DNA from 3 places in the Colwellia sp. BRX9-1 genome. Region 1 is predicted to be linked to each of the others. Evidence: predicted binding sites of a transcription regulator. Region 1 holds the regulator's gene; each other region holds the start of a gene.
The links. Region 1 encodes NrdR, which represses ribonucleotide reductase genes. Its sites were predicted from a motif close to AAACACNANATNTNGTGTTT; they were not measured.
Positions count from the first base shown of each region.

Region 1 (7,647 bases):
TTATGACGCATTTAAACGGCAACCTATAAGGATATAATTATTATGATTGAAGTTAACAATTTACATAAAAGCTTTATCGATAAAAAAAATACGGTAAAAGCCCTAGATGGTTTGTCGTTTACCGCGAAAAATGGTGAGATCACTGGTATTTTAGGTCCAAATGGTGCGGGTAAAACGACTTGTTTACGTACTCTCTATGGTTTGCTAAAAGCTGATGAAGGTTCGGTATTAGTCGATGGTATTAATGTTTTAGAAGACCCTTTAGCGGTTAGGCAACGATTAGGAATCTTCCCCGATAAATTTGGTTTGTACGAGCGTTTAACTGCCTATGAACAAGTGGACTATTTTGCCAGCCTTCATGGTATGCAAGGAGCGAAGAAAAAAGCGGCAATAGCGCAAATATTTAAAGATTTAGAAATGGAAGAATTAGCGCATCGTAAAACGGTTGGCTTCTCGCAAGGGCAACGGATGAAAGTCACTTTAGCTCAGGCTTTAGTGCATCAGCCGAAAAACTTTGTTCTTGATGAACCGACTCGCGGACTCGATGTAATGAGCACACGAGTTTTGCGCAATCACTTAGCCAAATTTAAAGAGAAAGGTCATTGTATTTTATTTTCATCACATGTCATGCAAGAAGTTGCAGCCTTATGTGATCGGGTCATTATTGTTTCTAATGGCAAATTAGCCGCACAAGGCACGCCACAAGAGTTATGTGATTTAGCGGGTGAAAAATTATTAGAAGATGCCTTTGTTAAATTAATTGGCTCAGATGAAGGAGTTGCCGCATGATCCAGTTTAAAGCATTATTAATTAAAGAATTAAGAGAAGCCTTTCGTGATAAACGTGCCTTGATGGTCGCGTTAAGTATGGGCTTATTCGCACCAATAATGATTATGGTAATATCGAAAACCATGATCAAAGAAATCGTTGATAACCCCCCTATTTATGTGCAATTTACCGGCGCTGAATTTGCACCCAAATTGATTGAGAAGTTTGCCGTCAATAATATTTTACAATTTGCCGATGTACCTGAAGAAGAAAAGTACGCATGGCAAGAACGTAATATTGAAGTAGATATACCAAAAGATTTTGCTGAAAAAATGTTAGCGGGTCAGGCTATAGACGTTGTTTTACGTGCAGATTTTGGTAAAAAAGCCTCTAGTGCACCGATCCGAAGAGTCAAAGAAGTGGTACGAGAATACTCACTTGCTATCGGTTATAAGCGTTTACTGGTCAGGGGAGTTGATATTAATTTATTACAACCTATTGTTCTGCAAGAACAAGATACAGCACTTCCAACCAGCAATGCAGTGATGGTCTCGATGTTTTTAGGTATCTATTTATTGATGGGCGCTTTTGTTTCAGGGCTATCAATTGCCATTGACTCGAGTGCGGGTGAGCGGGAACGTAATGTTTTAGAGATGCTACTATGTCAGCCGGTCAGTACCCTTAAAATAGTGTTGGCAAAAATGACTTGTGCCAGTTCTATTTCAGTATTGTCTATTGTTATCATGTTGGTATTGACCACCGTTTCTGTTGGCTTTATTGATCTCACTAAAATAGGGGCAACCTTTAGTTTAAATGCCTTTAGTATTGCGGCCTTATTACTACTACTTATTCCACTATGTTTTTTTGCAACGGCTTTACAATTATTCTTTTCGTTTCAAGCGAAAAGTTTTAAAGAAGCACAGTCAACCGTCTCTATGCTAATTATGCTTCCTGCTATGGTACCGTTTGCCATTATGATGATTGATGATAAGCCTGAATGGGTGAATTGGTTACCTATTTCAGGACAATCAATGTTGATGGAAGATGTTTTTAAGGGCTTACCTGTCGATTGGACTGTGCTTGCAAGTACCACCGCAATTACGGTGGGGATGACCGTGGCATTAGTGCTGGCACTCGCACAAAAATTAAAATCAGAAAAAGTGGTGATGTCATTAAGTTAATCTTTATGACAATACGCTGAGTTGGTATTAAGATGAATAACTCGATAGAATTAACATTACAGCAACAAGACCGCTTTCAAACGGCGTATCAACATATATTGAGTTATTCTTTGAAACGTACTGCAAATTATCAGCAAACATTCACCCAATGGATGACAGAGTATGAAAAATTACTCCGTCATATCATTACCGGATTTGAAGCAAAACCGTCAATTCAAGATGAGCTTTTTCAAGAAATAGCCCTCAATCTTTGGCGGGCACTACCTAGCTTTAGAAATGACTGTACGGTAAAAACTTTTGTCGCTCGTATTGCTCATAATGTTTTAGCTACGCATGTTGCCAAAGCAGTAAAAAGTGTCAAGGTAGAGCAAAGTATTGATGATATTTGCCAAGAGACAGAGCAAGATAAAATTCAACCTACACCCCATCAGAGCTTAGAAAAACAACGTAGACAACAACGTTTAGCTCAATCTATTAGGCAACTTAAACTTGAACAACAGCAAGTGATCACCTTAGCGCTCGAAGGCATGAGTTATCAAGAAATTGCCGATATTTTAGTGATATCCGTTAATCTTGTTGGTGTGCGTTTACAACGCGCAAAAATCGCTTTGAGTAAGTTAATGGAGGCGGTATGAACGAAGAAGATTCCCTGTTACATAAAAAAAGTAAAGTGATTTTATCTACTCAAAGTCAAGCTGAGGCGATACTTGATGTTGCAACTTTACCCAAGAATAAAGCGACTAAACCACTCGATAGTTCGGTAATTGATGAACAATGGGCGCAGATGAGCCAAGACTGGCAAAGCCAACCTATTATTAAAACCGATATTAACCGTTTACTTAAACGAACAAAGCAAAGAACTGTGTGGGCTAAATCTTTATTAGTCATAGATATTATGGCTACGTTGGCTATGTTGTTTGTTGCTAGCTATATGTGGCTCAGTGGCTCGAAAGATCAAGCAACCATTATTTACTTAGGTGGTGGTGGCATTCTTTCCATTATTTTTGTAATATTTGCCATTAAAGCTCGTTTATCGGCATGGAAAATAACTTGTGGCAGTCCTGATAAAGCAATTGAACATGCCATTCTCGGTTGTCAGTCGTCTATTAGCTACATCAAGTTAATAAAGTTCTCTTGTCTCATTATTGGGCCCTTTGCCAATTGGTATGTTTTTGCTGTCACCGAGCAATTAGAAAAATCGCCCATTGTTGGTCTAGCTATTTTGAATATATTTCTGGTGAGTATTTGGCTTGTCAGTCAGTCTTTTTATATAAAAAGGCAAGAAGAGTTAAAACAACTAAATGATATTTTAATAAAATAAATATTGGTTATTTCTTAATAAGATAGATTATATTTTGTTTTTCTGCTTTATTTCTGTTTTAAATTTCTTGTTATTGCTTTTTTTCTTCGTTATATTCTATTTACTGTTAACGTTGATCAAAGCTGTAAAAGTTTTTATCGATAATAACAGCAACACTCTTGGCATATTAGATTACTAAATGAGCTAAAGCTTGTACCTTTATCCGTGTACAACTGAGCTGATTTCAGGCAATATACGCCGCATAAATTTTGCTATCCATTAGACAATTGTCTGTAACAGCTAAGGCTGAATAATTGAGGAAAAACCATGTTTACACGTGATATGAATATTGCTGATTTTGACCCGGAACTTTATCAAGCGATGAGCAATGAGAAAGTTCGCCAAGAAGAGCACATCGAACTTATTGCTTCAGAAAATTACTGTAGCCCGCGTGTTCTTGAAGCACAAGGTTCTCAATTAACTAATAAATATGCTGAAGGTTACCCAGGCAAACGTTACTACGGTGGTTGTGAATTCGTAGATATCGCTGAGCAATTAGCCATAGACCGTGCAAAAGAATTATTTGGCGCAACTTACGCGAACGTGCAACCTCATGCTGGTTCTCAAGCTAATGCTGCAGTTTTTCAAGCGCTTGTTACTCCAGGTGGTAAAGTGTTAGGAATGAGTTTAGCTCACGGTGGTCATTTAACGCATGGTTCTCATGTTAGTTTTTCTGGCAAGTCTTACGAAGCATTTCAATACGGTCTTCACCCAGAAACAGGTGACATAGATTACGAAGAAATGGAACGTTTAGCACAAGAACATAAACCAGAAATGATCATTGGTGGTTTTTCTGCTTTCTCTGGTGTTGTTGATTGGGCACGTATGCGTAAAATCGCAGACGGTGTTGGCGCATACTTTTTCGTTGATATGGCTCATGTTGCTGGTTTAATTGCCGCCGGTTTATATCCAAACCCAGTGCCACATGCGCATGTTGTTACTACAACTACTCATAAAACATTAGCCGGTCCTCGTGGCGGTTTAATTATTTCGGGTTGTGATGATGAAGCTATCTATAAAAAATTAAACTCTGCTGTTTTCCCAGGTGGCCAAGGTGGCCCATTAATGCACATTATTGCAGCTAAAGCGGTTGCATTTAAAGAAGCATTAGAACCTGAGTTTAAAGTTTATCAACAGAATGTTTTAGACAATGCTAAAGCTATGGTTGCTGTTCTTCAGGAACGCGGTTACAAAGTTGTTTCTAACGGCACTGAAAACCACTTGTTGTTACTTGACTTAATTGATAAAGATATTACAGGTAAAGATGCTGATGCTGCATTAGGCCGTGCCCATATTACGGTAAATAAAAACTCAGTACCTAACGACCCACGTTCTCCGTTTGTAACTTCTGGTTTACGTTTAGGTACTCCGGCTATTACGCGTCGTGGTTTTGGTGTTGTTGAAACTCAAGCATTAACGGGTTGGATTTGTGATATTTTAGACGATATCAACAATGAACAGACGGTTACTGATGTTAAAGCCAGTGTTAAAGAACTTTGTTCACGCTTCCCTGTATACGCGTAAATTAAGCTAACGACTTTAGTGTCTTAAGCGATATAGCTGTGGCGCTTAAAGTCTAATGGGAAAAGCTATAAATAAGTTAATGTAACAATAGCTTAATTAGACTAAAATGGCCGCATTAGCGGCCATTATTGTTTCTGTCAATTAAACAGAGCTATGTGTCGAAAGTACCGAGTCCATTAAGATAAAAATATACTTATTGGGATTGGTATAACCTTTTTTGGAGCTTTCCATGTATTGTCCTTTTTGTAGAGCCTTAGATACCAAAGTCATTGACTCTCGCTTGGTCTCTGACGGTCATCAAGTTCGCCGTCGCCGCGAATGTCTAGCCTGTCATGAGCGCTACACTACCTTTGAAACTGCTGAGTTAGTTATGCCACGTATTATTAAAAATGATGGTTCACGTGAGCCTTTCAATGAAGATAAAATGCGTAATGGTTTAGTGCGAGCACTCGAAAAACGTCCGGTGAGTGTCGAGCAAGTCGAACTATCGATTAATAAAGTCAAATCAAAACTACGTGCCACTGGTGAGCGAGAAGTATCGAGTGAGTTGCTTGGTAATATCATCATGGAACAATTAAAAGAATTAGATAAAGTCGCTTATGTGCGTTTTGCCTCGGTTTATCGCTCTTTTGAAGATATTCGCGAATTTAGTGAAGAAATTGCGCGCTTAGGTAATGAAAAATAGATGAAAGAATTTTCAGCCGAAGATTACCGTTTTATGCAACGGGCTATAATGCTTGCCAAACAAGGACATTTTACCACCTCGCCTAATCCGCGCGTTGGTTGTGTTTTGGTAAAAGATGGTGAAATTGTCGGAGAAGGTTTTCATCAAAAAGCGGGTGAAGGTCATGCTGAAGTTAACGCGTTAGCAATGGCGGGTAAAAATGCGCAAGGTGCAACCGCTTATGTAACACTTGAGCCTTGTAGTCATTATGGGTTAACGCCGCCCTGTGCTAAAGGACTTATTCTTGCCGGTATTAAACATGTCATAGCGGCGATGGTTGATCCAAATCCTAAAGTTGCTGGTAATGGTTTGAAAATGTTAGCACAAGCGGAAATATCTTCGCAACACGGTTTGTTAAGACAAGCGGCTGAAGATTTAAATGTTGGTTTTATCAAACAAATGACCACAGGTTTGCCCTACGTCCGTTGTAAATTAGCGGCGAGTTTAGATGGAAAAACCGCGATGAAAAATGGTGAAAGTAAATGGATTACTTCCCCTCAAGCTCGACAAGATGTCCAGCGTTTACGTGCACAAAGTTGTGCGATTATCAGTGGTGCTGACAGTATATTAACCGATAATGCAAAAATGACGGTACGTTGGTCTGAGCTAGGAGAATTAAAAGCTAGTTATCAAAAGGAAGACGTTAGGCAACCGATAAGAGTGATTATAGATACAAAAAATCGCTTAACGCCTAACTTAGCTTTATTTAATGAGCACAGCCCAATAATTTTAATTCGTCGTACCATTGAAAACATTCATCAATGGCCTCATTTTGTAAGGCAGGTGGTTTTACCTGTAGTCAATACATTAGCTAATGAACAACAGATTGACTTACATGCATTACTTCAATATTTAGCTAAGCTAAATTTAAATGATGTACTCATTGAGTCAGGTGCTCGATTAGCGGGTGCTTTTATTGAAAAAAATTTAGTCGATGAATTGATTTTATATCAAGCCCCTAAATTGATGGGTGCAGACAGTAAAAGCTTAGTGAATATGACAAGCATTGAAAGCTTGAGCCAAGCAAAAGAACTAAATATAATTGATTTACGTATGATCGGCAAAGATATCCGTATTATTGCTAAACTTTTACCGTAAAATTTTAGTATGGTGTTGAGTTTTACTTGACCTAAAAATGACTTAAAGAGTGATTATGTTCACAGGAATAATTGAAGCAGTTGGTAGCATTCAAGCGATAAACATTACTGGACAGGGTGCAAGAATTGTTATTTCCACCGGTTTATTAGATATGAGTGATGTTAAATTAGGTGATTCAATAGCGACCAATGGCATTTGTTTAACCGTTGTCGCTTTTGACTCATCAACTTATAGTGCCGATGTTTCTAATGAAACCTTACAGCGTACTGGCTTTGTTGATTATCAAACAGGGCAGGCTGTTAATTTAGAAAAAGCCATGTTACCCACCACTCGTTTTGGCGGACATATGGTGTCTGGCCATGTCGACGCTGTGGTTGCAATAACCTCGATTGAACATAATGGTAATAGCCTAGAATACTGGCTTGAAATGCCAAGTGATTTAGCGCCATACATTGCCGAAAAAGGCTCTATCACAATTGACGGCACGAGCTTAACAGTTAACAGTGTCACCGATGATAAATTTCGTCTAACGATCGTTCCTCACACTAACGCGCAAACCATTATTGCTCAATATAAAGCGGGCACTAAAGTCAATTTAGAAGTTGACTTAATCGCCCGTTATATCGAAAGGCTATTAACAAAAAAAGCCGCTAGCACGGCCGAGCACCATAGTTCTGGTGTGACTCATGAACTATTAGCACGTAACGGTTTTATGAAGTAAACAAACAAGGTGGCGTCTGTATATCAAGCGCACTATTGTATTCCTCAAAATTATGAAAAAAAATTAAATAAAAGAGATGATCATGAATTTAAATACCCCACAAGAAATTATTGACGATATTGCTCAAGGTAAAATGGTCATTTTGATGGACGATGAAGACAGAGAAAATGAAGGTGACTTCATTATGGCTGCTGAAAAAGTAACCCCCGAAGCCATTAATTTTATGGCGACTCACGGTCGTGGTTTAATTTGTATGCCGATGACGGTTGAA
Region 1 is NZ_JACGVM010000004.1:215,643-223,289, reverse strand. It holds gene H4J76_RS06530 (alpha/beta fold hydrolase) at 1-29, shown strand, start outside; gene H4J76_RS06525 (ATP-binding cassette domain-containing protein) at 43-789, shown strand; gene H4J76_RS06520 (ABC transporter permease) at 786-1,949, shown strand; gene H4J76_RS06515 (RNA polymerase sigma factor) at 1,982-2,584, shown strand; gene H4J76_RS06510 (hypothetical protein) at 2,581-3,270, shown strand; gene glyA (serine hydroxymethyltransferase) at 3,577-4,833, shown strand; gene nrdR (transcriptional regulator NrdR) at 5,063-5,518, shown strand; gene ribD (bifunctional diaminohydroxyphosphoribosylaminopyrimidine deaminase/5-amino-6-(5-phosphoribosylamino)uracil reductase RibD) at 5,519-6,655, shown strand; gene H4J76_RS06490 (riboflavin synthase) at 6,711-7,376, shown strand; gene ribBA (bifunctional 3,4-dihydroxy-2-butanone-4-phosphate synthase/GTP cyclohydrolase II) at 7,459-7,647, shown strand, end outside.

Region 2 (7,647 bases), on a different contig from region 1:
ACGTGCATTATCATCACCTTCAGTTATCTGCCAAACACGTGTTGCATATTGAAGTAATTTTTCACGCTTTTGCTCACGACGTACTTTCATCACGGCAGGTAACACAATAGATAAGGTTCGAGCGTGGTCAATACCAAAGGCACCTGTTAATTCATGGCCTATCATATGTGTTGACCAATCTTGTGGTACTCCAGCACCAATAAGACCGTTTAGTGCCATAGTGGCCGACCACATAATATTTGCTCTAACGTCTAAATCATCTTTAGTTGCCGGGGCTAAGGCTTTAGGTCCTTCTTCAATTAAGGTTTGTAATAAACCTTCACTGAACCTGTCTTGTACTTTGCCATTAACGCTGTAAGTTAAGTACTGTTCAATGGTATGAATAAAAGCATCAACAACACCATTACCAATTTGACGATCTGATAATGAGAAGGTCACACTTGGGTCTAACACCGCAAATAATGGACGCACTAAAGGACTAGAAAAAGGGAGCTTATTACCGTCTCGTGTTACCACGGAATTACCATTACTTTCTGAGCCAGTGGCAGGTAAAGTTAACACCGCGCCAATGGGTAAAGCTTTAGTGAACGCTTGCTGTTTGGCAAGAATATCCCAAGGGTCATCACCTTCAAATAATGCCGCAGCGGCAATAAATTTAGCGCCATCAACAACAGAGCCACCGCCAACAGCAAGTAAATAATCAATATTTTCAGCTTTGATGATCGTTTGCGCTTTCATTAAAGTGTCGTAAGTTGGGTTAGGTTCAATGCCTGAAAATTCAAAGTAAGTGTGCTCTTTAAGCGCATCAATAACTTGCTTATAAACACCATTACCTTTGATTGAACCTCCACCGTAAACAATGAGTACTCTTGCATCTAATGGTATTTCTTTTGAAATGGTTTGAATTTCTCCCGGCCCAAAATTAATTTTAGTTGGGTTTTGAAAATTAAAATTTAACATTTATATGTCCTTAAAGGTAAAGCGTTAAATCGATTAGCTAAACAGGTTAGCTAATCGAGTTGTCTGTTCTAAGTAACTATGCTGAAAGGTGAGTTAATAATTTTTCAGCGGCTAATGCCGAGCTAGCTGGGTTTTGACCGGTAATAATGAGGCCATCTTGAATTGCAAAGGCATGCCAATCTTGAGCCTTTTGGTATTCGCCGCCACGTTTAATCAATTCATCTTCTACTAAAAATGGCACAACTTCAGTTAGTTGAACCGCTTCTTCTTCACTGTTAGTAAAACCGGTTACGGCTTTGCCTTTAACAGCAAAATCACCAGAAGGTTGTTTTACATTTAACAAGGCAGCGCTTGCATGACAAACTGTTGCAACAGCTTTTCCGGCGTTAAGAAAGTTTTCAATCAAGGTAATTGAGTCAGTATTGTCGGTAAGATCCCATAATGGACCATGACCACCAGGATAAAATACTGCATCAAAGTCAGCTTCATTAACAGAAGCTAATATTAGCGTATTAGCGATTTTAGCTTGTGCTTCGCTATCTGCATCGTAACGGTCTGTCGCAGCTGTTTGAAAGTCTTCAAGTGTGCTGGTTGGGTCTATTGGTGCTTGTCCACCCTTAGGTGTTGCTAAAGTAACTTCGACACCAGCATCGATAAAAGCATAATAAGGGGCGGCAAATTCTTCAACCCAAAAACCGGTTTTTTGGCCTGTGTTACCAAGCTCATCATGTGAAGTAAGTACCATTAATATTTGTTTAGTCATTATCATTCATCCGTTTGGTTATATAAGTGAGTTTAGGTGTTCGTTTATTCAATGTAGCTAGTATATGCCTAAGAACAAAAATGAACAATGCAGATAAAACTGACATCATTGTATCAATAATTGATACAATGATTAGCAAAGTAAATGATTAACTGGTTATTACCTCAATAGGTGCTGTTATGGATATCTCATTTGAACAACTCAAAAGTATGGTTGTATTCGCTCAAGTCATTGAACAAGGTAGCTTAAGTGCAGCCGCTAAACATTTAGGACTATCAAGAGCAGTAGTAAGTTATCATTTGAAGAAGCTTGAAGCGCAGCTCGAGGTAAAGTTACTTAATCGTTCAACACGTGCGATTAACCTGACCGAAGCGGGTCAAGCCTATTATGAACGCTGTCGAGTTATTGCTGAGCAAGCCAGTGCCGCTAATCAGCAAATTGAAAATTTCAAAAATGAACCTATCGGCTTACTTAAAATAACGTGCCCGGTAAATGTTGGTTTGCAGACCGTTGTGCCGGCGCTGAACGAATTTAAAAAAATTTACCCCAAAATAGCACTCGATGTGATGTTAACTGATGAGGTCGTTAATATTATGAAAGAAGGTATCGATTTAGCGATTCGCGGTGCCCCCTTACCTGACTCTGGTTTACAAGCAACTAAACTGGCGACGCTACAAACATGCCTTTGTGGCGCACCTGAATATTTTCTGCAATTTGGCCGCCCCACTAAACCGGCTGATTTAAGCGACCACCAATGGGTTATTTATAAATTAACCTCTGGAGTGTTAACCTTGACTAAGGGCAGTCGTTCGTTCAGTGTCACCACAAAAGGCAGTATTAGTACCAATAATGCCGCCGCACGTACTGCCTTTGTTGAAGCAGGACATGGTCTGGGCCGTATTCCTATTTACGATGCTTGGCCAAAAATAAAAGCAGGCACTTTAGAAACAGTGCTAGATGATTATGCTTTTAGCGACATTAATGTCTTTGGTGTATTCCCGCCTGGTACAGCCAATTCCAAAAAGCTGCGCTTATTACTTAACTTCTTAAAAGAGTATTTCACCAGCCAAAGTATAATAAAAAAGCAATAACCCCACTTATTAATGTATATATTTTTGTGTGGACCAACCGCTCTTATGATCTACTAATAACTAGCGGATAAACTTTATACAAGTTGTCATCGTAACGCTTAACCTAAACAGTCTATATCAGCATTATTGTTCATTTAGTGCCCTTCCTGCTTAAAAAAAAGCAACGTGTTGTTTTTATTAGAAATTAAGTTTTAGCTGACAAAAACAACCAATAAACGGGTAATTTTATTTAAAAATAAATTACCCACAAAAATTAATTAAAATAAACGTTGCGTTTTTGTAATATCAAAAATAAAAAGCACTACTAAGTTAGTCGTTACTAACTGAACTTTTACTCTAAAGAAAGTTATTAAAAACTATGCTTTTTATCACTTGCAAAAACAGCCAAACCTCATTATCTTGTGATCAGTTTTTAGAAAACCCCTATATATAGTGTATTTGTTGTTCAGATGTTTTTTTGTGCTAATTTACATTTTAGGGAAATATAATACTGATAAGTGTTCACTTAACGTTTTCTTTAGTTGACAACGTTAGGTAAATAAAGCGACCAGCATAATTAATAAATGACAGGCTCTTCATGACTAATAATCTTTTTGTAAGTAAGCGTAACGGCAAAAAAGAACTCATCGATTTAGAAAAAATTCATCAAGTTATCACTTGGGCTGCTGAAGGCCTTGATAACGTTTCGGTGTCACAAGTTGAGTTGAAATCTCATATTCAATTCTACGACGGTATCAAGACTGCTGACATTCATGAAACTATCATTAAAGCCGCCGCTGATCTTATTTCAGAAGAGACACCTGATTATCAGTATTTATCAGCACGTTTGGCTATTTTTCATCTACGTAAAAAAGCCTACGGCCAATTTGAGCCGCCTAAATTATTTACCCATGTTGTTAGTATGGTAGAAAATGGTAAATATGATGAACATCTTCTAGCTGATTACAGCGAAGCAGAGTTTGAACAAATGGAAAAATTTCTTGTTCATCCTCGCGATTTAGACTTTAGTTACGCCGCAGTCAAACAATTAGAAGGTAAATACCTTGTCCAAAACCGGGTAACGGGTGAAATTTACGAAAGTGCTCAGTTTTTATATATCTTAGTGGCCGCTTGTTTATTTGCTAAATATCCTGTTGAAACACGTTTAAAATATGTTGAAGGTTTTTATCACGCGATTTCAACCTTCAAAATATCGTTACCTACACCTATTATGGCAGGGGTACGTACGCCTACTCGTCAATTTTCATCTTGTGTATTAATTGAATGTGGTGACAGTTTAGACTCAATAAACGCGGCTTCTAGCTCTATTGTTAAATATGTTTCACAACGAGCAGGCATTGGCATCAATGCTGGCCGTATTCGCGCTTTAGGTAGTTCGATACGTAATGGTGAAGCCTTTCATACCGGTTGTATTCCGTTTTTCAAGCATTTTCAAACGGCTGTTAAAAGTTGTTCACAAGGGGGAGTTCGAGGCGGCGCAGCTACGTTATTCTACCCACTTTGGCATTTAGAAGTTGAAAGCTTACTGGTCCTTAAAAATAACCGAGGTGTTGAAGAAAATCGTGTCCGTCATTTAGATTATGGCGTGCAATTCAATAAGCTTATGTACACACGCTTAATCAAAGGAGAGTCTATTACTCTCTTTAGCCCGAGCGATGTTCCTGGCCTTTATGATGCTTTTTTTGAAGACCAAGAGAAATTTGAAGCCTTGTATGTAAAATATGAAGCTGATGATTCAATTCGTAAAAAATGCATTAAAGCTATTGAGTTATTCACCTTATTTGCTCAAGAGCGTGCCAGCACAGGTCGAATTTATTTACAGAATGTTGATCACTGTAATACGCACAGCCCATTCGATCCGAAACAAGCACCAATACGCCAAAGTAATTTGTGTTTAGAGATTGCGCTACCGACACAACCAATGAATGATATTAATGATCCAAATGGCGAAATTGCCCTTTGTACTTTGTCAGCCTTTAACTTAGGCGCAATAGAAAGCTTAGATGAATTAGAAGGTTTATCAGACCTTGCAGTTCGAGCGCTTGATAGTTTACTTGATTATCAAAACTACCCGATGCCAGCTGCTTACAATGCCACTATAGGCAGAAGAACATTAGGTATAGGCGTAATAAACTATGCTTATTACTTAGCTAAAAACGGCGTGTATTATTCAAATGGCAGTGCTAACAATTTAACTCACCGTACCTTTGAAGCCATTCAATTTAATTTATTGAAAGCATCAAATGAATTAGCAAAAGAAAAAGGCGCTTGTCCTAAATTTAATGAGACACGTTTATCACAAGGTATTTTACCGATTGATACTTATAAAAAGACCATTGACGACATTACCGGTGAACCCCTTCATCTTGACTGGGAAACTTTGCGAGAGAGTATCAAGACACATGGCGTAAGAAATTCAACGGTTTCCGCGTTAATGCCATCTGAAACTTCATCACAAATTTCAAATGCTACAAATGGAATTGAACCACCAAGAGGTTTAATCAGTATAAAGGCTAGTAAAGATGGTGTTTTAAAACAGGTTGTACCTGAATATCAAAGATTAAAGGGTAACTATGAGTTACTTTGGAATATTCCAAATAACGAAGGTTACTTGCAGCTAGTGGGTATCATGCAGAAGTTTATTGACCAAACCATCTCTGCAAATACTAACTACGACCCTGCACGCTTTGAAGGCGGAAAAGTACCGGTGAAGCAAATCTTAAAGGATATTTTAACCGCTTATAAATTAGGCGTTAAAACCATGTATTACCATAACACCCGTGATGGTGCGTCTGAGAATATGCTCGGATTAGAAGAAGAAGACTGTGAAGGCGGCGCATGTAAAATTTAATTGTGCGCACAAAAAAAAGCTTCATTGTTTTTTAACAATGGAGCTTTCAGCATAATCAGTCATACCTATAATTTTTAAAAACAAAATTTCGATAACAGGCTGTGACTTTCATGCGTGTTATCAAGGAGTAATAGATGTCCTACACCACGTTTAATCAAGTTCCTAATAATGCGCTACTCGAGCCAATGTTTTTAGGTAACAGTGTCAATGTCTCACGATATGACCAACAACGTTTTATCGCCTTTGAAAAACTTATTGAAAAACAGTTATCGTTTTTTTGGCGTCCTGAAGAAATTGATGTATCAAAAGACAGATCTGATTGGCAAAGTTTAACGCCTTCAGAAAAGCATATTTTCATTTCCAACCTAAAATATCAAACTTTGCTTGATTCTATGGCAGCACGCTCGGTGAATGCGATGTTTTTACCGCTGGTTTCATTACCAGAAGTAGAAACTTGGATAGAAACCTGGGCTTTCAGTGAAACCATTCATTCTCGCTCTTACACGCATATTTTGAGAAACTTGTTTTCAGATCCAAGTGAAATATTTGACGACATCGTTGTTAACCCAGCTATTTTAAAGCGTGCATCCAGTATTTCTAAATACTTTGATGCCGTGATCATCACCACACAACTACTCCAGTCACAAGGTGACGGTACCTATGAAGTCGATGGTGAAATGATTGAAGTATCAACTCGCAAGCTTAAAGAGCGCTTATACTTGGCTGTTTGTTCGGTCAACGCTTTAGAAGCCATTCGCTTTTATGTCAGCTTTGCCTGTTCATTTGCTTTTGCCGAGCGTGAGTTATTAGAAGGTAACGCAAAAATTATTAAGCTTATTGCTCGAGATGAAGCTTTGCATTTAACCGGTACTCAACATATTTTAAATAACTGGTTATCCGGTAGAGATGATCCTGAAATGAAAATCATTTCTCAAGAAATGAAAGAGCAAGGATTACAGATATTTCTTGATGTTGTTGAACAAGAAAAAGAATGGGCTCAGTACCTATTCAAAGACGGTTCAATGATTGGCTTGAATGCGGCAATATTAAATCAATATATTGAGTACATTAGTAATCAACGCTTAACGGCTATTGGTTTTGATGCACCCTTTGATATAAAAAGTAACCCATTACCATGGATGAATGCTTACTTAGTATCAGACAATGTTCAGGTCGCTCCACAAGAAACAGAGATATCGAGTTACTTAGTTGGTCAAGTCGACTCTTCTGTATCAAGTGATGATTTTGATGGCTTTGACCTTTAATGGTTTTAACCTCCAGATAAAGAAGCGATTATCATGCTTTCTTATCACATCATTAGCACATTTTGCGTTTAAGCCTTTTTAAATGAAAAGTGCTAATGATATGGCTATGTGCCCGCAAAAATTGTCTGAAAGTAAGAAAGCTCATCGTATTTTTGTCGATAATAAAACCATTACCTTTCAAGCCAACGATAAAAGTTTACTAGAGTGTTTAGAAAAGGCTAATGTGGAAGTGCATTATCATTGTCGTGACGGTTTTTGTGGGGCGTGTCGAGTAACCTTAGTTGAAGGCGAAATTAGCTACCCTCAAGGAGAGCCACTCGCTTTTATTGGCGATGGAGAAGTGCTCTCTTGCTGTTGTGTGCCAAAGAGTGACATCAAACTTATCGTTGAATAACTTAATACTAGCATTATTAACGGGTCTTTAAAGATTGGAGAATCAACGTGTATAGATGTTGAGCGACAAATATACCCGTCACTCATCATCAACATCTATTAGTCTTATATTTATAATTGCGCGCTTAACCTAACTTCTATACCGCCTAAAACCTTAGTTAACTCTGCGGCAACCGGTTGATACAATTGTTGATAACGCGCAGTATCTTCGACACTTACCGCTTCATCTAGCGCTTTAGTCAATTCAAACAGTTGCATAGCTCCTACTGAGCAAGAAACACCTTTTAAGGTATGTACTAAGTGTTTACAAGCAGTTTGATCATC
Region 2 is NZ_JACGVM010000014.1:76,488-84,134, reverse strand. It holds gene H4J76_RS13540 (iron-containing alcohol dehydrogenase) at 1-960, opposite strand, end outside; gene H4J76_RS13535 (type 1 glutamine amidotransferase domain-containing protein) at 1,037-1,723, opposite strand; gene H4J76_RS13530 (LysR family transcriptional regulator) at 1,903-2,814, shown strand; gene nrdA (class 1a ribonucleoside-diphosphate reductase subunit alpha) at 3,392-5,665, shown strand; gene nrdB (class Ia ribonucleoside-diphosphate reductase subunit beta) at 5,800-6,930, shown strand; gene yfaE (class I ribonucleotide reductase maintenance protein YfaE) at 7,013-7,324, shown strand; gene H4J76_RS13510 (diguanylate cyclase) at 7,435-7,647, opposite strand, start outside.
Region 2: the regulator NrdR is predicted to act here: its motif matches at 3,233-3,252, upstream of nrdA (class 1a ribonucleoside-diphosphate reductase subunit alpha).

Region 3 (7,647 bases), on a different contig from region 1:
TCTTGCGACGACCAGTACCGTAATATTGATTATCAGCCATTGCTTAAAGCTCCAAAAGTTGTGGTTGTTGTGCAGTATGCTTATGTTCAGTGCCCGCGTAAACTTTAAGCTTACGGAACATTTCACGACCTAAAGGACCTTTAGGTAACATACCTTTAACTGCGAATTCTAAAACACGCTCTGGAGCTTTTTCAATTAGTTTTTCAAAACTAATTTGCTTAAGACCGCCTGGGAATTCTGTATGCGAGTAGTAAATTTTACCTTTCGCTTTATTACCAGTTACTTTCACTTTCTCAGCGTTAATAACAACGATGTAATCGCCAGTATCTACGTGAGGAGTATATTCTGCTTTATGCTTGCCGCGTAAACGGGTTGCAATTTCAGTAGCGATACGTCCTAAAGTCTTATCTTCGGCGTCCACTAAGAACCATTCGCGTTGTACGCTTTCTGGTTTTGCTACAAAAGTTTTCATTAAAAAACCCAATATTTATTATGTTACTTTAAATGATGAATGCTAAGAATTAGCATCACCGGTTAAAAAGACCACGCTCTACCCCTTCGAGTATCGAGTCCATCGCCACTACTTTTCACAAAAGTCAAAAACAGTAGGCATTTGTAACGCAGGGAGCGCGGATTATACAGAAGTTATCTACTAAGATCACCTATAAATCACAATCAATTGCACTTTTTTTAAACTTTTATCACGAATACAATCGCTAGCTAGTAACTAACCACATTTTGAATCGCCGCAATTTAAGCAAGTAGCGCAATTGTCTAATGAGATTACCGACTTTTGATAACATTTTACACATTGGCTTGCTGTGGTTGGAAAAGCTAATAGCTCACTTCCCTCTTTAGCTTTTATTGTTTGGCGCTTTTCCTCAATGTAGGCTTGTTGGTGGTTATCTCTTTCACTTTTTGGCAACATATCTAATGCCTTTAAATGTGTTTCAATAACATGGCCAATATCAGCGACCACCGATGGCATAAATATACCTGTGCCTCTTTGGTAATAGCCACCTTTGGGGTCAAATACTGCTTTTAGCTCTTCGACTAAAAAGGTGCAGTCACCTCCCTTGCGAAATACCGCTGAAATAACCCGTGTTAGCGCCACTACCCAAGAATAAAACTCCATATTTTTTGAATTGACAAAAATTTCGAAAGGACGGCGAGTTTCTTGGTCACTTTCTTGATTGAGCAAAATATCATTAATAGTAATATAAAGAGCATGGTCTGATACTGGCGGTTTTATTTTATAAGTAGAACCAATTAACATTTCAGGACGTTTTGTACTTTCGGTGAGTTTATCCGCGATGCCTTTTATTTTTTCTTTAACAGGCAGCTGATCAGCAACTAACACCTTAACCGCAGTGATCGCTTGATTAATTTCTCTCATTATTAGTTTCCTCGTTATTTTTTGCCAGGGCTTTTAGAGCTTACCGTAGTAACCTTCTTTTAAAGCGTCATGAAGATTTGCAGCCGTATGCGTTTCGCCGTCGTAAACCACCTCTTCATTACCTTTCGCTAAAATCTCAGTGCCATCGGCTAAGGTAAACTGATACGTTACATTAGCGAGTTCTTCGTCTTTTACTAATACGCCTTGATGGACTTCTGGGTTAAAACGAAAAGTCGTACAGCCTTTCAAGCCCTGGTCGTATGCATACAAATAGATATCTTTGAAGTTTTCATAATCGATATCAGTTGGAACATTAATTGTTTTTGAAATAGACGAGTCTATCCAGTATTGTGCCGCAGACTGAATATCAACATGTTCTTTAGGAGCGATGGCATCGGCAGATACAAAATAGTTAGGCAGCTTTTTATTGTCATCTTCGCTATATGCCAAAGCATCTTTATTGATAAAATGACGATATGCCAGCAGTTCATAACTTGAAACAGCGACGGATTCTTTTGATTTCTTACCTTGACGAATAATATTGCGGTGATATTCATGTGCAAAGCTTGGTTCAATACCATTAGATACATTATTACCTAGACTGAGCGCTAAAGTGCCTGTGGGTGCTATTGAAGAATGATGTGTAAAACGGGCGCCAACCTCAGCTAACGCTTCGACAAGTTCAGGATTTTCTTCAGCGATACGCTGCATATAACGACTGTATTTTGCGTGCAGAACTGAACCTTTGATTTTATCCGCCACTTTTATGCCGTCTTTTATCATTTCGGGGCGTTTTACTAGCATTTGCTGAGTTACCACGAACGTTTGTGCAAGTATCGGCGCAGGGCCTTTTTCTTTTGCTAAATTTAACGCTTCTTGCCACCCCGTTATCGCTAAAACTTTTGATACTTTGTCAGTAAAAGCCAGGGCTTCAGGACTATTATAAGGTATTTTTAATAATGTCAGAGCTGAGCCTAATCCTAAGTACCCCATACCATGACGGCGCTTACTTTGAATTTCTTGCTGTTGTTCAGGCAGTGGTAAGCCATTAATTTCTACTACGTTGTCGAGCATGCGGGTAAAAACTTTAATAACTTCGCGGTATTTATCCCAATTAAATTTCGCACTAGAAGTGAAAGGTTGCTCAACAAATTTAACTAAATTTACTGAACCCAGCAGACAAGCACCGTTGGGTGGTAATATTTGTTCGCCGCAGGGATTACTTGCACGTAGTTTTTCACAAAACCAGTTGTTATTCATTTCGTTAGCATGGTCAATGAGTAAAAAACCTGGTTCAGCATAGTTAAATGTATTGCTCATTATCATATCCCACAGCCTAACAGCTGGTATCGAGCTATAAATTTTACAGGCGATTTTACCTTCATGATTCAATACATAATTATGTTTTTTAATATAAGCGTTATCAAAATAATTCTCTTTGAAGAGTATTTTATCCCGATCGGTGATAGCGATATCATCGGCAAGTAACTCTTGGTGAGAAATAGGAAAATTGAGTAACCAGTCTTGTTGATTTTTTACAGCAGCAATAAATTCATCACTGATCAGTAGTGATAAATTAAATTGCCGTAACCGACCATCCTCGCGCTTCGCTAAAATAAAACGTTTAACATCAGGGTGAGAGATATCAAAAACCCCCATTTGCGCACCACGCCGCCCGCCGGCAGAACTAATGGTAAAACACATTTTATCGAAGATATCCATGAACGACAGTGGACCTGAAGTTGTGGCACCGGCGCCAGCAACAAAGGCACCACTGGGTCTTAAAGTTGAGAATTCATAACCAATACCACACCCCGCCTTTAACGTTAGGCCTGCTTGGTGCACCGCAGTTAATATACCCGTCATTGAATCGTCGATAGTGCCTGAAACCGTGCAGTTTATTGTTGATGTGGCGGGCTTAAATTTTTCGGCACCTGCATTTGATATTATTCGTCCCGCAGGATAGGCGCCACACTCCATCGCCCAAACAAATTTCTCGTACCACTTTTTCTTATCTTTATTTTCTATATCCGCGAGCGCTAAGGCAACTCGATGAAATGTTTCTGAAATAGTATTCTCTTGCGGGTGGCCATGTTTGTCTTTTAAGCGGTATTTTTTATCCCAAATATCAACTGAAGCGTCTTGTAATTTAATACTTGTCGCTAAGCCTGGTGAAAAAGCGTTTGTCATCAGCATTCCTTTATCATTTTATTTTTGGTGTATATTACCTATAAAAATAAATGACAAAAGCCAAAGCACTACATATTGCGATCAAGATCAATAAATAACACAACATATAGCTAGTTAGCGTAATAACGCTAAAATTGGCATAAAAAAATGCCGATCGTTAAATCGGCATTTTTATAATTATCTTTAAGTAAGTTTTACTATCTCACTAAGGTAAGTGCTTACTTGCTAAATAATCATGTGACTGCATTTCTTGTAAACGACTTAAACAACGTTTGAACTCAAATTCCAAACCACCGTGGCTGTATAAATTTTCCATTTCGACTTCAGCAGAAATAATTAATTTTACATTACGTTCATAAAATTCATCAACCAAGGCAATAAATCGACGGGCCGCATCTTCACGATCGACACTCATTTGTTTAACATTTGCTAATAATACCGTGTGATACAAACGACTTATCTCCATATAGTCAGTTTGACTACGTGCGGATTCACACAACACCGAAAAGTCAAAGTGCACAATACCGTCTGACTCTTCAATCGCCGATAATGAGCGATTATTTATTTTAACGTCAACATCTTTCTTACCTGGTTTGACCGACAATTGAATAAAATATTGCGCCAGGTTTTCACTTGCCTCTGCATCAAGTGGAGCATGGTAAATCTCGGCTTGCTCTAGGGTTCGCAAACGGTAATCAATACCGCTATCGACATTTACCACATCACAATGTTTATTGATGAGTTTAATGGCTGGTAAAAAACGTTCGCGTTGCAAACCATTTCGGTACAGACCGTCAGGTATAATATTTGACGTTGCCACTAAAGTAACATTATGTGCAAATAATTCTTCAAACAAAGCGCCAAGGATCATTGCATCGGTAATGTCGGAAACAAAAAACTCATCAAAACAAATAATGCAGGTTTCATCAGCAAAACGTTTGGCAATTATTTTCAATGGGTCAGCTTGCCCGGTTAATGTTTTTAATTCTTGATGAACACGGTGCATAAAGCGATGAAAGTGAACACGCATTTTATTTTCAAAAGGCAAACAATCATAAAATGTATCAACTAAATAAGTTTTCCCTCGACCAACGCCACCCCAAAAATAAAGTCCTTGTATGGTTTTGGTTTCAGATGAGGCAACAATGCGCTTCCAGCGATTAAGCACCTTCTTAAATCCTTCAACGGGTAAGGGTTTATTTTGAAGATCTTCATAGAGACGCTGTAAGTTTTTTACCGCATTTTCCTGCGCATCGTCATGTAAAAAATCATCACGAGTTAAATCTTCATTATACTTATCTAGAGGTGAAAGCTTGATCATTTATTGGCCACTTATATTTTGTTTCACAAAGTCTTTACAGGACTAATGAAATATTTTCTTGAAATTAACAAATTCGCAATCATATTCATTAGGTAAGCGCGAACAGAAGCGCTATTATACAAAATAAGTTCCCATATTTTTACTAATTTTATTGAATATAACGAGGGTTTGACACTATGGATATAGTTTTAGCAATTTTTCTTTTATTAGTTGGTGCGGCAATAGGTTTTGTTGCTAGTCGTTTTTTATCTGCATCAGTCCAAGACAACCAGAAACTTAGTGAACGCGTTAGTAATAGTGAAGCCGCTTTAGCGCAATATAAACTCGATGTTGCAGAACATTTAGATGATTCAACAATACTTTTGGACAAAATGAATAGCACTTGCCAAACAGCCATGTTGCAAATGGAAAAAAGTACGCAGTTATTAAAACAAGCAACACCTTCAGACGTTGATGGCATGCCTTTTTTCTCAAAAGAAACACAAGAACAACTTGCACAAACCGTATCATTACGTCACAGCCGAGCCGAACGTAAGAGTGAAGAAACAAGCACAGAACCACCACTTGACTACTCAGGTCAAGCGAGTGGACTTTTTGCCGACAAGAAACAAAGTGTTACAAATGTAGGCTAATGTTCTTTGGAACTAACGCACACAGCATAGGTCTTTAGTTAAGTATAAAATTACATTAATCATTTATGTTTATAAGAAGGTTGTCTCTTTTATGAAAAAACTGTCTGTTTTAGCAACAAGTATTCTTCTTTCCGGCTCTATTGCCGTGGCAAGTTTGCCCGTCCAAGCCAATTTACCTTTTTCCGTTAGTGGTCAACAGTTGCCAAGTTTAGCGCCGATGCTAGAGAAGGTTACTCCGGGTGTCGTGCTAATTTCGGTTACTGGTACCCACGAAGATAAATCTAAAGTACCAGATGCTTTAAAGTTTTTCTTTGGTAATCCTCAACAAAACCAAGCAAGAAAACGTGAATTTCGAGGTTTAGGCTCAGGGGTCATTATTGATGCTGCACAAGGCTACATAGTCACTAATAATCATGTCATCAATGAAGCTGATGAAATTCAAATAACGTTAAAAGACGGTCGTCAAATCACCGCCAAGAGAATTGGCTCCGATGCCAGTAGTGATATCGCTTTACTACAAATAGACGCTGAAGATTTAATTGAAGTAAAATTAGCTGACTCAGATGATATACGAGTTGGAGATTTTGCTGTTGCCATTGGTAGCCCTTTTGGTTTGGGGCAAACCGTCACTTCAGGTATTATAAGTGCTTTAGGACGTAGCGGATTAAACGCGCAGAATTACGAAGACTTTATTCAAACTGATGCTGCTATCAACAGCGGTAATTCAGGTGGTGCACTCATTAACTTACACGGTAAACTTGTTGGCATTAATACGGCGATATTAGGCCCTAATGGTGGCAATGTGGGTATTGGCTTTGCCATACCCAGTAATATGGTCGATAACATTGTTAGACAATTGATTGAGTTCGGCGAAGTTCGCCGTGGTGTACTTGGCGTGTTAGGCCGAAGTGTCAATGGTGAAATCGCCAAGGCACTAGAACTCGAGTCGAGCCAAGGTGGCTTTATCGAGCAAGTCGTTGCTGATTCTGCTGCTGCCGATGCCGGCATTGAGTCTGGTGATGTTATTACCAAAGTGAACGGAAAAGTGGTAAAAACGTTTGCCGCCATTCGAGGAAAGATTGGCTCAATTGGCGCAGGCAAGTCTGTTGAATTAACGGTCATCAAAAAAGACGGCTCAGAAAAGACTTATGACGTTACGCTTAAAAAACAAGAAACAGCAAAAGTAGAGGCCGCAAGCATTCACAGAATGTTAGATGGCGCTGAGCTTGAAAATAGTACGAATGATCAAGGTATTGATATTAAGTCAGTCGAAGAAGAAAGTCCCGCCGCCGCTATTGGTTTACAAAGAGGTGACGTGATCAGCGGAATAAACCGCACGCGTATAAAGTCTATAGGTGAATTACGCAGTTACTTAAATGATAACAAAGGGGTTTTTGCGCTCAATATTGTCAGGGGTAATAGCACATTATTTTTAATGATCCGCTAACACCGCAAGGGTGATAATGGACTTATCTAAAGGCTCTTTATGAGCCTTTTTTATTTTTCAAACTATAAGATTAAAGCAGACCTATGCTATGCTAGCGATATTAAACACTCATCATAAAAATTAATTTTGAACATAATAAACCTAATAAAATACATTGTTCGTCCAGCCAGTTATGGCGTGATGTTAGCTGTCACTTTACTTCTATTAGTGCCAGAGTTACGCAACAACACTTTGCAAGTACTACAAAACAATCAACCACAACAACAACCATTATCTTATGCAAAAGCAGTAAGTACCGCCAGTCCTGCTGTTGTTAACATCTATTCAGAAGATATAAGCACTAGCCCTGTCTATGGTGCAAAAGCAAGAAGATCTACCCGCTTAGGTTCTGGGGTTATCATGGATTCTAACGGATATATATTAACTAATTTTCACGTCGTACAAAATGCTGATTTAATTAATGTTGATCTGCAAAATGGCCAACGTTTTCCTGCAGAACTTATTGGTTATGATACTTATACTGATTTAGCCGTCCTTAAAGTAGACACAGCGAACCTACCGGTTATTCCACAAAGAGCTGATTTACAATCACTTGCTGGTGATGTGGTTTTAGCGATAGGTAATCCACTAAATTTAGGACAAACAGTGACTCAAGGCGTGA
Region 3 is NZ_JACGVM010000003.1:119,711-127,357, forward strand. It holds gene rpsI (30S ribosomal protein S9) at 1-40, opposite strand, end outside; gene rplM (50S ribosomal protein L13) at 44-472, opposite strand; gene H4J76_RS04900 (NrdJb) at 728-1,396, opposite strand; gene H4J76_RS04905 (adenosylcobalamin-dependent ribonucleoside-diphosphate reductase) at 1,430-3,586, opposite strand; gene zapE (cell division protein ZapE) at 3,792-4,907, opposite strand; gene H4J76_RS04915 (YhcB family protein) at 5,084-5,539, shown strand; gene H4J76_RS04920 (Do family serine endopeptidase) at 5,631-6,986, shown strand; gene H4J76_RS04925 (trypsin-like peptidase domain-containing protein) at 7,113-7,647, shown strand, end outside.
Region 3: the regulator NrdR is predicted to act here: its motif matches at 3,650-3,669, upstream of H4J76_RS04905 (adenosylcobalamin-dependent ribonucleoside-diphosphate reductase).